DNA from 2 places in the Ureibacillus sp. FSL K6-0165 genome. Region 2 is predicted to be linked to the other one. Evidence: riboswitches for the same ligand, from Rfam matches in the RefSeq annotation. Region 2 holds a riboswitch; the other holds the start of a gene.
What was found. Region 2 has a riboswitch for FMN ahead of ribE (riboflavin synthase). Riboswitches for the same ligand answer to the same signal wherever they lie in the genome.
Positions count from the first base shown of each region.

Region 1 (5,091 bases), 1.3 Mb from region 2:
AAGGAAAACTTTGTACCTATGTCAACATCGGAAGCTGATATTAAAACTGCTGTATATCCTGAACAATTGGAAGGAAACACTCTTTTCAAGATTGGTCTTGCAAGCGATGAAGCAGAAAGCATTCCAGTAACAATCTTAATCCCAAATGAAAAAATTGTAGAAGATTTTGGGAAAGACAATCCAACACAGGTGGAGTTATACAATGAATATGCTCCGCAGTTAAATGAAAAGTTACTAGGGTTTAATGAATATCATCCATATGTGGGTGAAATAACAGAAAGTGAAGGAAAGGTTATTCATAAATTACCGAATAATCATCCATATGATGAAGATTCGGCAACTTATTATGCTACTTTAACAGATACCTTCTCTGATTACAGTGAAATGGAAATTGTTGATGAAAACAGCGAACCGGTAATTTTAGAGAATATTGGGGAAGAATATACCCTATTAACTGAAAAATCAAAGCAACATAGTTACTTTAAATATGTGCAAAATGATGGATCGGAGTTTTTAGCACCGAATTTTAGAGAAACTTATTCAACAGTAGAAGAAGCAATGGAAGCGTTAAAGGTAAGTACAAATGATATTTACAAATCAGTGATTTTACCCAATGTTGATTATTCCGTATCTGTCAATCATGATGTAGTAATAATTACATTTAAAAATCGCTTAGATTTATTTGAGTATAATCAAGTGGAAGCGATGCAAATGATTGAAGCGATGTTATTAACAGCAGCTGGATTTAATAAATCGGTACAATTTGAAAACATTGTACAAACAGAATGGGAAGGTTTCGATTTTACAAAACCGTTGCCAATTCCAGTTGGACCGAATGAGTTGCCATATACTGTATTAGAAAATAGATAAAGTTTTCCATTTGGGTATTTTGAAATTGATTGAGAAGAAGTATTAGAAATGCCGGGATAATATATTTTTATATATTTAAAAATTGATTGGAGTGCCGGGGTGAGTGCCTCTGTCGCTACGCTTTCGAGGCAAAGCGTCCCCGGTTCGAAAATCATTTTTAAGATTTTATCCAACCTTTTTTATATTTGATATGTGAGAAAGTATGCGAAAAGACAAGGATATTGCTTTTCGCATTTTTTCTTTTATCGCATTTATCCATAGACGATTAATATAGCAAATAAGGGTATCAAAGTATTGGTATTTTGAATGGTAAAGTGCACTTGTTCATCGAGGTACAATTGCTTTATAGGACTCAAGAGCATGTAATAGCTCCAAATAATGAATGTTTGGAATTTAGATGAGATAAAGTTGCTCGTTAAACCAAGAAATGCTCCACTCATTCCAAGTGTTAAGGAAAAAGCTTGATTTTTTAATGTCATCGATGCCCATTGCTGCAATGGAATGATGGTAAAACAAGTCAATGATGTACCCAATAAAAAAATGAATAGTAATTCGTAAGGTACATTTTCAAGACCTTTATACATACCAAATGCCCAAATGAATAAAAATTGACAAATGCTTACAAATAATAAAAGGATTGAAGAACAAAAGAATTTTGCGAAATACATCTGTTTTTGATTCATCGAAAGGGTAAGTAACAGTTTCCACGTATCCCCTTTATGTTCCATATCACATATACGAGAAACGCAAATGGCCGATAAAATTGGCAAAAAAACACAGTTTAATGAAGAAATTGTTAATATCATTAACTCCCATTTTGCAGTTTCAGCGTATTTATCAAGCAACAAACTGTGAAGAAGCAAAGCAAATTATTCAATTGATTAAGCCTGATCTAGCAATTTTAGATGTGATGTTGCCAGATGGCGATGGTTTTTCTCTCTTATCGACCATTCGCCAATATTCGAATATACCTGTTATTTTTTTAACGGCAAGAGGAGAAGATGAGGATCGTTTGCTTGGGCTTGGACTAGGAGCTGATGATTATATAATAATAAAGAATGATTGTTTTAATACTTCATATTAATTCCTTTACAAATACTCGGAATACTCCTATAATATTACTAAATTAAATGATTCATCTTCGGGGCAGGGTGAGATTCCCGACCGGCGGTATTAGAACGGTTGTTCTTAAGCCCGCGAGCTCTTTTTGAGCAGGATTTGGTGAGATTCCAAAGCCGACAGTATAGTCTGGATGGGAGAAGATGAAGGTACGGTCGTTTTTCGTTATGTAACCTAGACACGTGGCAATTATTGTGTTGGAAATTTTTGTATTAATCCAACGCGCTATTTTCCTATTCTCTTTTTGTCATGTGTAGCTTTTCGTGTACCCGTTTTCTCCCTTATGCTAGTTTGGCATAAGGGATTTTAATTTTTAACGAAGTCGACTATGTGCCTTTCTTCTTGCGAGTTGAATCAGCAAAGAGGAGAGAGTGCTAATGAACAAAATGAAATTGCGTTCTTTTGTAACAATCGCAATGCTATCGAGTATTTCATTTATTTTAATGTTTTTAAATTTTCCATTGCCGTATTTTCCGGTATTTTTAGAGATTGATTTTAGTGATGTTCCTGCATTGATTGCGGCAATTACGATGGGACCTGTTGCAGGAATTTTAGTTGAATTCATTAAAAATATCTTGAATTGGCTATTTATGGGTGCTCCTACTGGGGTGCCAGTGGGACATATGGCAAACTTTGCAACAGGGATCTTGTTTATCATGCCAGTTTACTATGTATATAAAAGAACTAATTCAGTAAAAGGGTTAATCTTTGGACTGATAGCTGGAACATTTACGATGTCAATTGGCATGAGCGTATTAAACTATGTTGCTTTCCTGCCAATGTACACATATTTCTTAGGAATGGGTACATTTGATGTAAAAGAAACTATCGTTCTAGGAATTTTGCCATTTAATATTATTAAAGGTATTTTGTTGATGGTGTTAGTATTGATGTTATTTAGAACGATGAGAAATTGGATTGAAAATCAAAGAGCACAATATTTATTGCAAAAACAATAATAGAACATAGATTATTAGGGGTTTGCTGTTTTGTGCAAACCTCTTTTATTTTGAGTAAATTACGAATACCTTTTTGAAGGAATTGTATGATTACTTACATTATATTTCTGTTCGATCAATATTATAGAAAGTTTATATTGTTTTAAAAAATTGATATGATGTAATCATCATGTTTATTAGTTTAAAGTCATAAAGGAAGGAATTTTACAATGGATCAAAATAAAGGGCAATGGACGAGTAAAATTGGATTTATATTAGCTTCGGCAGGGGCAGCCATTGGACTCGGCGCTATTTGGAAAATGCCTTATGTGACAGGTCAAAGCGGAGGGGGAGCTTTTTTCTTAATCGTTGTTATTTTCACCCTTCTCATAGGATTGCCAATGCTATTATCGGAATATATTATTGGTCGTAGCACTCAAAAAGAAGCAGTAACAGCATATAAATTATTAGCCCCCCATAATCTTCGCTGGTCTTGGATTGGGAAGTTAGGAGTTATCGGTTGCTTTATTATGCTATCCTTTTACAGCGTTGTAGGTGGATGGATATTTATATACAGTGGCGTTTCATTGGTTGGAGGAGTCATTGAGCCGAATGCCAATCCAGGAGATTTTTTTAATTATGTTATAGGGACACCATGGATTACGTTGTTAGGTCTTGCACTATTTACTTTAGCAAATGTATTAGTCATTGCATTAGGAGTGCAAAACGGAATTGAAAAAGCTAATAAAGTTATGATGCCGTTATTATTCATTCTATTTATTATTTTAGTAGTACGCGGCTTAACTTTAGATGGAGCAGTGGAAGGGGTAAAATTTTTCCTATGGCCAGATTTTTCAAATATTACTGGGGAATCGTTATTGTTTGCTCTTGGACAGTCCTTTTTTGCACTGGCGGTAGGATTTTCGTGCCTTGTAACTTATAGTTCCTATTTAAAAAAGGAAGTTAGCATACCTCAATCGGCAACATGGGTTGTTGTGTTAACCATTTTGGTTTCATTTCTTGCTGGACTAGCAATTTTCCCAGTTGTCTTTACATTTGGAATGGAGCCAACTGAAGGACCGGGATTATTGTTTATGGTTTTACCTGCTGCTTTTAGTCAAATGGCTTTCGGTGAAGTATTTTTGGCGATGTTTTTGATATTATTTTTATTTGCAACGCTCACTTCATCTTTTAGCATGTATGAGATTATCGTTGCTGCGTTAATTGAGAAATTACATATTCGCCGCACGAAATTAACTGTCATTTTAGGAATCATCGTTTTTATTGTTTCCATTCCATCTGCATTATCTTTCAACGTATTAAGTAATGTGTCAATTTTTAATAAAAGTATTTTTGATGCCACGGATTATCTTGTTTCCAACGTGCTTTTACCTTTAGGAAATATATTAATTGCAATATTTATTGTATTTGTGATGGATAAACAATTAGCAAAAAAGGAATTATTGCAAGGAAGCCAAATGGGGGAAGGGTATTATCACGTTTATAGAGCATTGATGACGTTTGTTGTTCCGGTTGTGATTATAATTGTATGCCTGGCAAGACTGTTTGGATTTTGAAACAGCAGCATACATATAGTAAAATGACAACCGTTATAAGGAAGGTGTTATGGAAAAATCGAAAGTATCCATTTTCTTTCTCTTGCTTATTCTCTGTGCATTCACTTGGACGATTTATTCGAAATTTATAAAGAATGAAAAAGGCCTAGAGGAGTCTTTTACAGAAGACGAGTTTATCGATTTTCTTTATGAAAATTTAGGCTTAGAGGATCCACACGATGTTGACATTCATGAATTTGAATATGACATGATTGAAACTGCTTATCAAGTGATGGATGTTGAGGCAAGCGATTTTCAACTAAAAACAATGCAAAATGAAACAATTAAATTGTCTGATTTGAAAGGGAAAAAAGTTTTCATCAACTTTTGGACAAGTTGGTGCCCCCCTTGCAAAGAAGAAATGCCTCATTTAAATGAGTTCTATGAACAATTTGCAAAAAAGAACAATATCGAAATATTGGCCATCAACATTACCGATCAAGAATTATCAATGGATGACGTAAAAAAATTTGCTGACAAATATCAAATAAAGTTTCCTATATTATTTGATGATACCGGTGCGGTTTCGACGGAATATAAAATCATTA
Region 1 covers NZ_JBBOQS010000001.1:2,506,288-2,511,378, reverse strand. Annotated here, with positions in the region: gene NST00_RS12395 (hypothetical protein) at 1-870, shown strand, start outside; gene NST00_RS12390 (ABC transporter permease) at 1,122-1,676, opposite strand; partial or broken gene NST00_RS12385 (response regulator) at 1,694-1,918, shown strand; FMN riboswitch at 2,004-2,138, shown strand; gene NST00_RS12380 (ECF transporter S component) at 2,367-2,948, shown strand; gene NST00_RS12375 (sodium-dependent transporter) at 3,158-4,504, shown strand; gene NST00_RS12370 (TlpA disulfide reductase family protein) at 4,554-5,091, shown strand, end outside.
Region 1: another riboswitch for FMN. It lies ahead of NST00_RS12380 (ECF transporter S component); the one in region 2 lies ahead of ribE (riboflavin synthase).

Region 2 (5,091 bases):
TCTTCCACTTGTGCAAATACCCTCAACTTTAGCAATAAAATCCTTCAACTTATAAAATCTACCTAATAAAAAAGCTGCCTAGAAAGTTTTCCTCTCCAAACAGCTTTTCATCTATTATTTAAACATCTTTTTCAAATTCGCCATTTCAATCGCAGAAACAGCTGCATCATAACCTTTATTTCCAGCTTTTGTTCCAGCGCGTTCAATCGCTTGTTCAATATTTTCCGTTGTAACAATTCCGAAAATGACTGGCACATTTGTTTGCAGAGAAACTTGTGCAATGCCTTTTGCTGCTTCATTACATACATAATCGTAATGAGTTGTAGAACCACGAATAACCGTTCCTAAACCGATTACCGCATCATACTCGCCAGTTTCAGCCATTTGTTTTGCAATAAACGGTATTTCAAAAGCACCCGGTACCCATGCCACATCAATATTTTCTTCATCCACTCCATGGCGCTTCAATCCGTCCATTGCGCCATCTAGCAATTTACTTGTAATAAATTCGTTAAATCTTCCTACTACAATGCCAATTTTCAGCCCTGTTCCAACTAAATTTGCTTCAAATATTTTTCCCATTTCCAACTACTCCCTCTTCTAAAATGTAAATACAATATCTTTGTTTAAATAAAATGATGCATTTTTTCTCTTTTTGTTTTTAAATAAAAAGCATTAGCATTATTCGGTTCGATTTTAATTGGCACACGTTCCACAACTTGGATGCCATATTTCTCGATACCTTCAATTTTTTCTGGATTGTTCGTCATTAATCGAATTTTTGTAATGCCTAAGTCTTTTAACATTTGTGCACTTAATGCATAATCTCTCAACTCTGCTGGAAACCCAAGTTTCAGATTGGCTTCAACCGTATCAAAACCTTGTTCCTGTAATGCATATGCTTTGAGCTTATTAATTAATCCGATGCCGCGTCCTTCTTGTTGCATATATAATAGAACGCCTTTTCCTTCCTTCTCTATCATCTCTAATGACTTTTCTAACTGTGGACCACAATCGCAACGTTTTGAATGAAAAACATCTCCCGTTAAACAAGCTGAATGAATTCGTACAAGCGGTGTTTCTCCTTCATGGATATCCCCTTTTACTAATGCCACATGTTCCAATCCATCAACATCATTTTCATAACCAATCATTCGAAAATTTCCGAATGTTGTCGGCATATTTACTGATGCTGCACGACTTACAACCACTTCATTTCGGAAACGATAACGAACTAATTCCTCAATTGAAATAATTTTTAAATCATGTACTTTTGCGAATTTCAATAAATCATCGAGGCGAGACATTTTTCCGTCATCCCCCATAATTTCGCAAATCACACCCGCAGGAAATGATCCTGCAATCCTAGCTAGATCAACTGCAGCCTCTGTATGCCCTTGTCTTTCCAATACTCCATTTTTCTTGGCGATAAGCGGAAAAACATGTCCTGGTCTGCGAAAATCTTCTTTTTTCGCATCATCATCTATCATTTTTAAAATCGTTGTTGAACGCTCATATGCACTAATGCCTGTTGTCGTGCTAATATGGTCGATACTAACGGTAAATGCTGTTTGATGATTGTCTGTATTATTTGCAACCATTGCATGTAAATCCAATTTTTGTGCCAATTCTTCTATGATGGGCGTACAAATTAAACCTCGGCCGTATGTCGCCATAAAATTGATGGTCTCTGGTGTTGCATGCTCTGCTAAAGCCACTAAATCCCCTTCGTTTTCCCGATTTTCATCATCCACAACGATGATGGTTTTCCCCTTTTTCAAATCTTCAATTGCTTCCTCGATCGTGTTCAACATTAAAACCACCATCCTTAAAATCCATTTTGAGTTAAAAATTCTAACGTAATTTTTGATTCTTCTTTTTGATTGATTTTCTTTAAATGATGTAACACGTATTTTCCCAACATATCCGTCTCAATATTCACTTGATCGCCAATCCCTTTCATTCCTAAAATCGTTTCTGAATACGTATGAGGAATGAGAGAAATTGTGACGCTTGTATCACTAACTCCAAAAATCGTCAAACTTGTCCCGTCAATCGTAATGGATCCTTTAGGAATACATTGTTCTAACAGTTCTTTCGGCATCTCAATTTCGTAATACACTGCATTGGATACCGGCTTTTTGCTGCGAATCGTTCCTACTCCATCCACATGACCCGACACAATATGACCACCAAAACGTCCACCAGCTGCCATTGCCCTTTCTAAATTGACATAGTCTCCTTTTTTTAACTGATGAATCGTTGTGGCTTTTACAGTTTCCGGCATGACATCTACCGTCATTTCATCTTTTGTTAAATGAGTAACTGTTAGACAAACGCCATTGACAGCAATACTGTCTCCTAAAGACGCATCTGACACAATTTTTGGAGAATGAATAACGATTTTCATACTTTTTTCGTCTTTTTGAATAGCAGTGACAATTCCTTTGTCTTCAATTAAGCCAGTAAACATGTAAATCCCCCTCATTTTTTAATAAAAGCAAAAACCCCATTAAGCGAAAACTTAACGGGGTTGGGAGAATGATGTATTTTTAGGCATGACAAAAAAGCCTGTGTACAGGCAAATTTTTCACGTATACCTAAATAAAAACTCCCGCTTATATGCGGGAGATAGAATGTAAAAAAGGGTATACTAAACTAGCCCATTAACTAACGATTAATGGGTATTTTTTACAAACCATCCTTCTCCCATCCAGACTTTCACTGTCGGCTTTGGATTCTCACCAAATCCTGCTCCAAAAGAGCTCGCGGGCTTAGAAGCATTGCTTCATCACCGCCGATTGGGAATTTCACCCGACCCCGAAGGATATAAAAATATTTAATTATCTATAACAATAACACTTATTTCGGAGAAAATCCACATAATCAACTTGATTTATTATCTTGCACTAATCATACATATGCAATTTTACCTATCCTTATTCGATTGCTATAATATTTGAAGATTGAATAAAGGACGTGAAATGATGTCTGAAAAAGTGCAAATCGAAATCGGTCAAAAATTTCCATTAACAATTAAACGACTTGGAATCAATGGTGAAGGTGTCGGCTTTTTCAAGCGGAATGTTGTATTCGTAAAAGGAGCACTTCCTGGTGAAGTCGTCACAGCAAAAGTTTCAAAAATCCATAAAAATTTTGCCGAGGCGGAAATTGTGCGAATTAGAGAAACTTCAAAAAATCGCATAACCCCTCCATGCAAAATTTATGAGCAATGTGGGGGATGCCAATTACAACACTTATCATACGAAGGACAATTAAAAGAAAAGCGTGATATCGTTATTCAAGCTTTAGAAAAATATGTACCACAGATTGCTGAAAATGCAGAAATACGTATTACTATTGGAATGGACAATCCATGGCATTATCGAAATAAAAGCTCTTTCCAGGTACGAAAAAATGGTAGCTATGTTTCTGCCGGATTGTTCGTCGAAGGCACGAATAAACTCTTAAATATCAATGATTGCATCGTACAACATCCTGTAACAACAAAAATTACTGTCGGCATCCGAAAGCTTTTACAAAAACTGAACATTCCAATCTATGATGGAAAATCAAAAGGAATTGTTCGCACCATTGTCGTTCGTACAGGTATTCAAACAGGAGAAACACAAGTTTGCCTTGTTACGACGAAAAAAGAAATTCCTAAAAAAGCGGAATTAATACAAGGCATAAAAAATTTGGATTCAAGCATTGTTTCCATCACTCAAAATATCAACCCTTCAAAAACTTCCTTGATTTTTGGGGATGATACCATTGTACTTGATGGCAAAGAGACGATACACGAAAAATTAGGAGAACTTGCTTTTGATTTATCTTCCCGCGCATTTTTCCAACTCAATCCAAAACAAACCGTTGTTTTATATGATGAAATCAAAAAAGCCGCGGGGTTAACTGGCAAAGAAACAGTTGTAGATGCCTATTGTGGTGTCGGAACTATCGGTTTATGGCTTGCAAAAGATGCAAAAGAAGTACGTGGAATGGATATCGTTCCTGAGTCCATTGAAGATGCTAAAAAAAATGCACAAAACCACGGATTTACTCATGCCAAATACTATAACGGTCCAGCAGAAGAGTGGCTTAAGAAATGGGCGAAAGAAGGATTTGTACCAGACGTTGTAACGGTTGATCCACCTCGTACTGGTCTTGCACCAAGTTTTATTAAAACCGTATTAAAAATTAAACCAAAACGATTCGTCTATACTTCTTGCAACCCATCCACTTTCGCAAGGGATTTAAAAGAATTATCTAGGCTATACACCGTTGAATACATCCAACCAGTTGATATGTTCCCTCAGACAGCTCGGGTTGAAATAGTATCGAAATTAACTTTAAAAAAATAAGTGCTAGAAAAAGGGAGGACGGCTGAAAAATAATTTTAAGCCACCTCCTTTTTTAACTGACGTTAACACTTTCGTTACAAATAAATTGCGACGAAGCGGCGCGTTTAATGTGACCCCCATAGAAAAAGAAATATGTAGATCATAAAAATTTGGCTATTATTTTATTTGGATTGACTATTATCTCGGACGAGTTGGCTATTATTTCTTTGAGGTTGACTATTATCCCATCTCTGCTGATGCGAATTTTTGGCTTTGGCTATTATTTTATCTAGGTTGACTATTATCTCGGACGAGTTGGCTATTATCTCTTTGGATTTGACTATTATCCCATCTCTGCTGATGCGAATTTTTGGCTTTGGCTATTATTTTATTTGGGTTGACTATTATCTCGGACGAGTTGGCTATTATCTCACTGCTTTTGACTATTATCCCATCTCTGCTGATGCGAATTTTTGGCTTTGGCTATTATTTTATCTAGGTTGACTATTATCTCGGACGAGTTGGCTATTATCTCTTTGGATTTGACTATTATCCCATCTCTGATGATGCGAATTTTTGGCTTTGGCTATTATTTTATCTGGATTGACTATTATCTCTGGCGAATTGGCTATTATCTCACTGCTTTTGACTATTATCCCATCTCTGCTGATGCGAATTTTTGGCTTTGGCTATTATTTTATCTAGGTTGACTATTATCTCGGACGAGTTGGCTATTATCTCTTTGGATTTG
Region 2 covers NZ_JBBOQS010000001.1:1,239,271-1,244,361, reverse strand. Annotated here, with positions in the region: gene ribH (6,7-dimethyl-8-ribityllumazine synthase) at 115-582, opposite strand; gene NST00_RS06080 (bifunctional 3,4-dihydroxy-2-butanone-4-phosphate synthase/GTP cyclohydrolase II) at 627-1,814, opposite strand; gene ribE (riboflavin synthase) at 1,829-2,473, opposite strand; FMN riboswitch at 2,698-2,832, opposite strand; gene rlmD (23S rRNA (uracil(1939)-C(5))-methyltransferase RlmD) at 2,988-4,361, shown strand.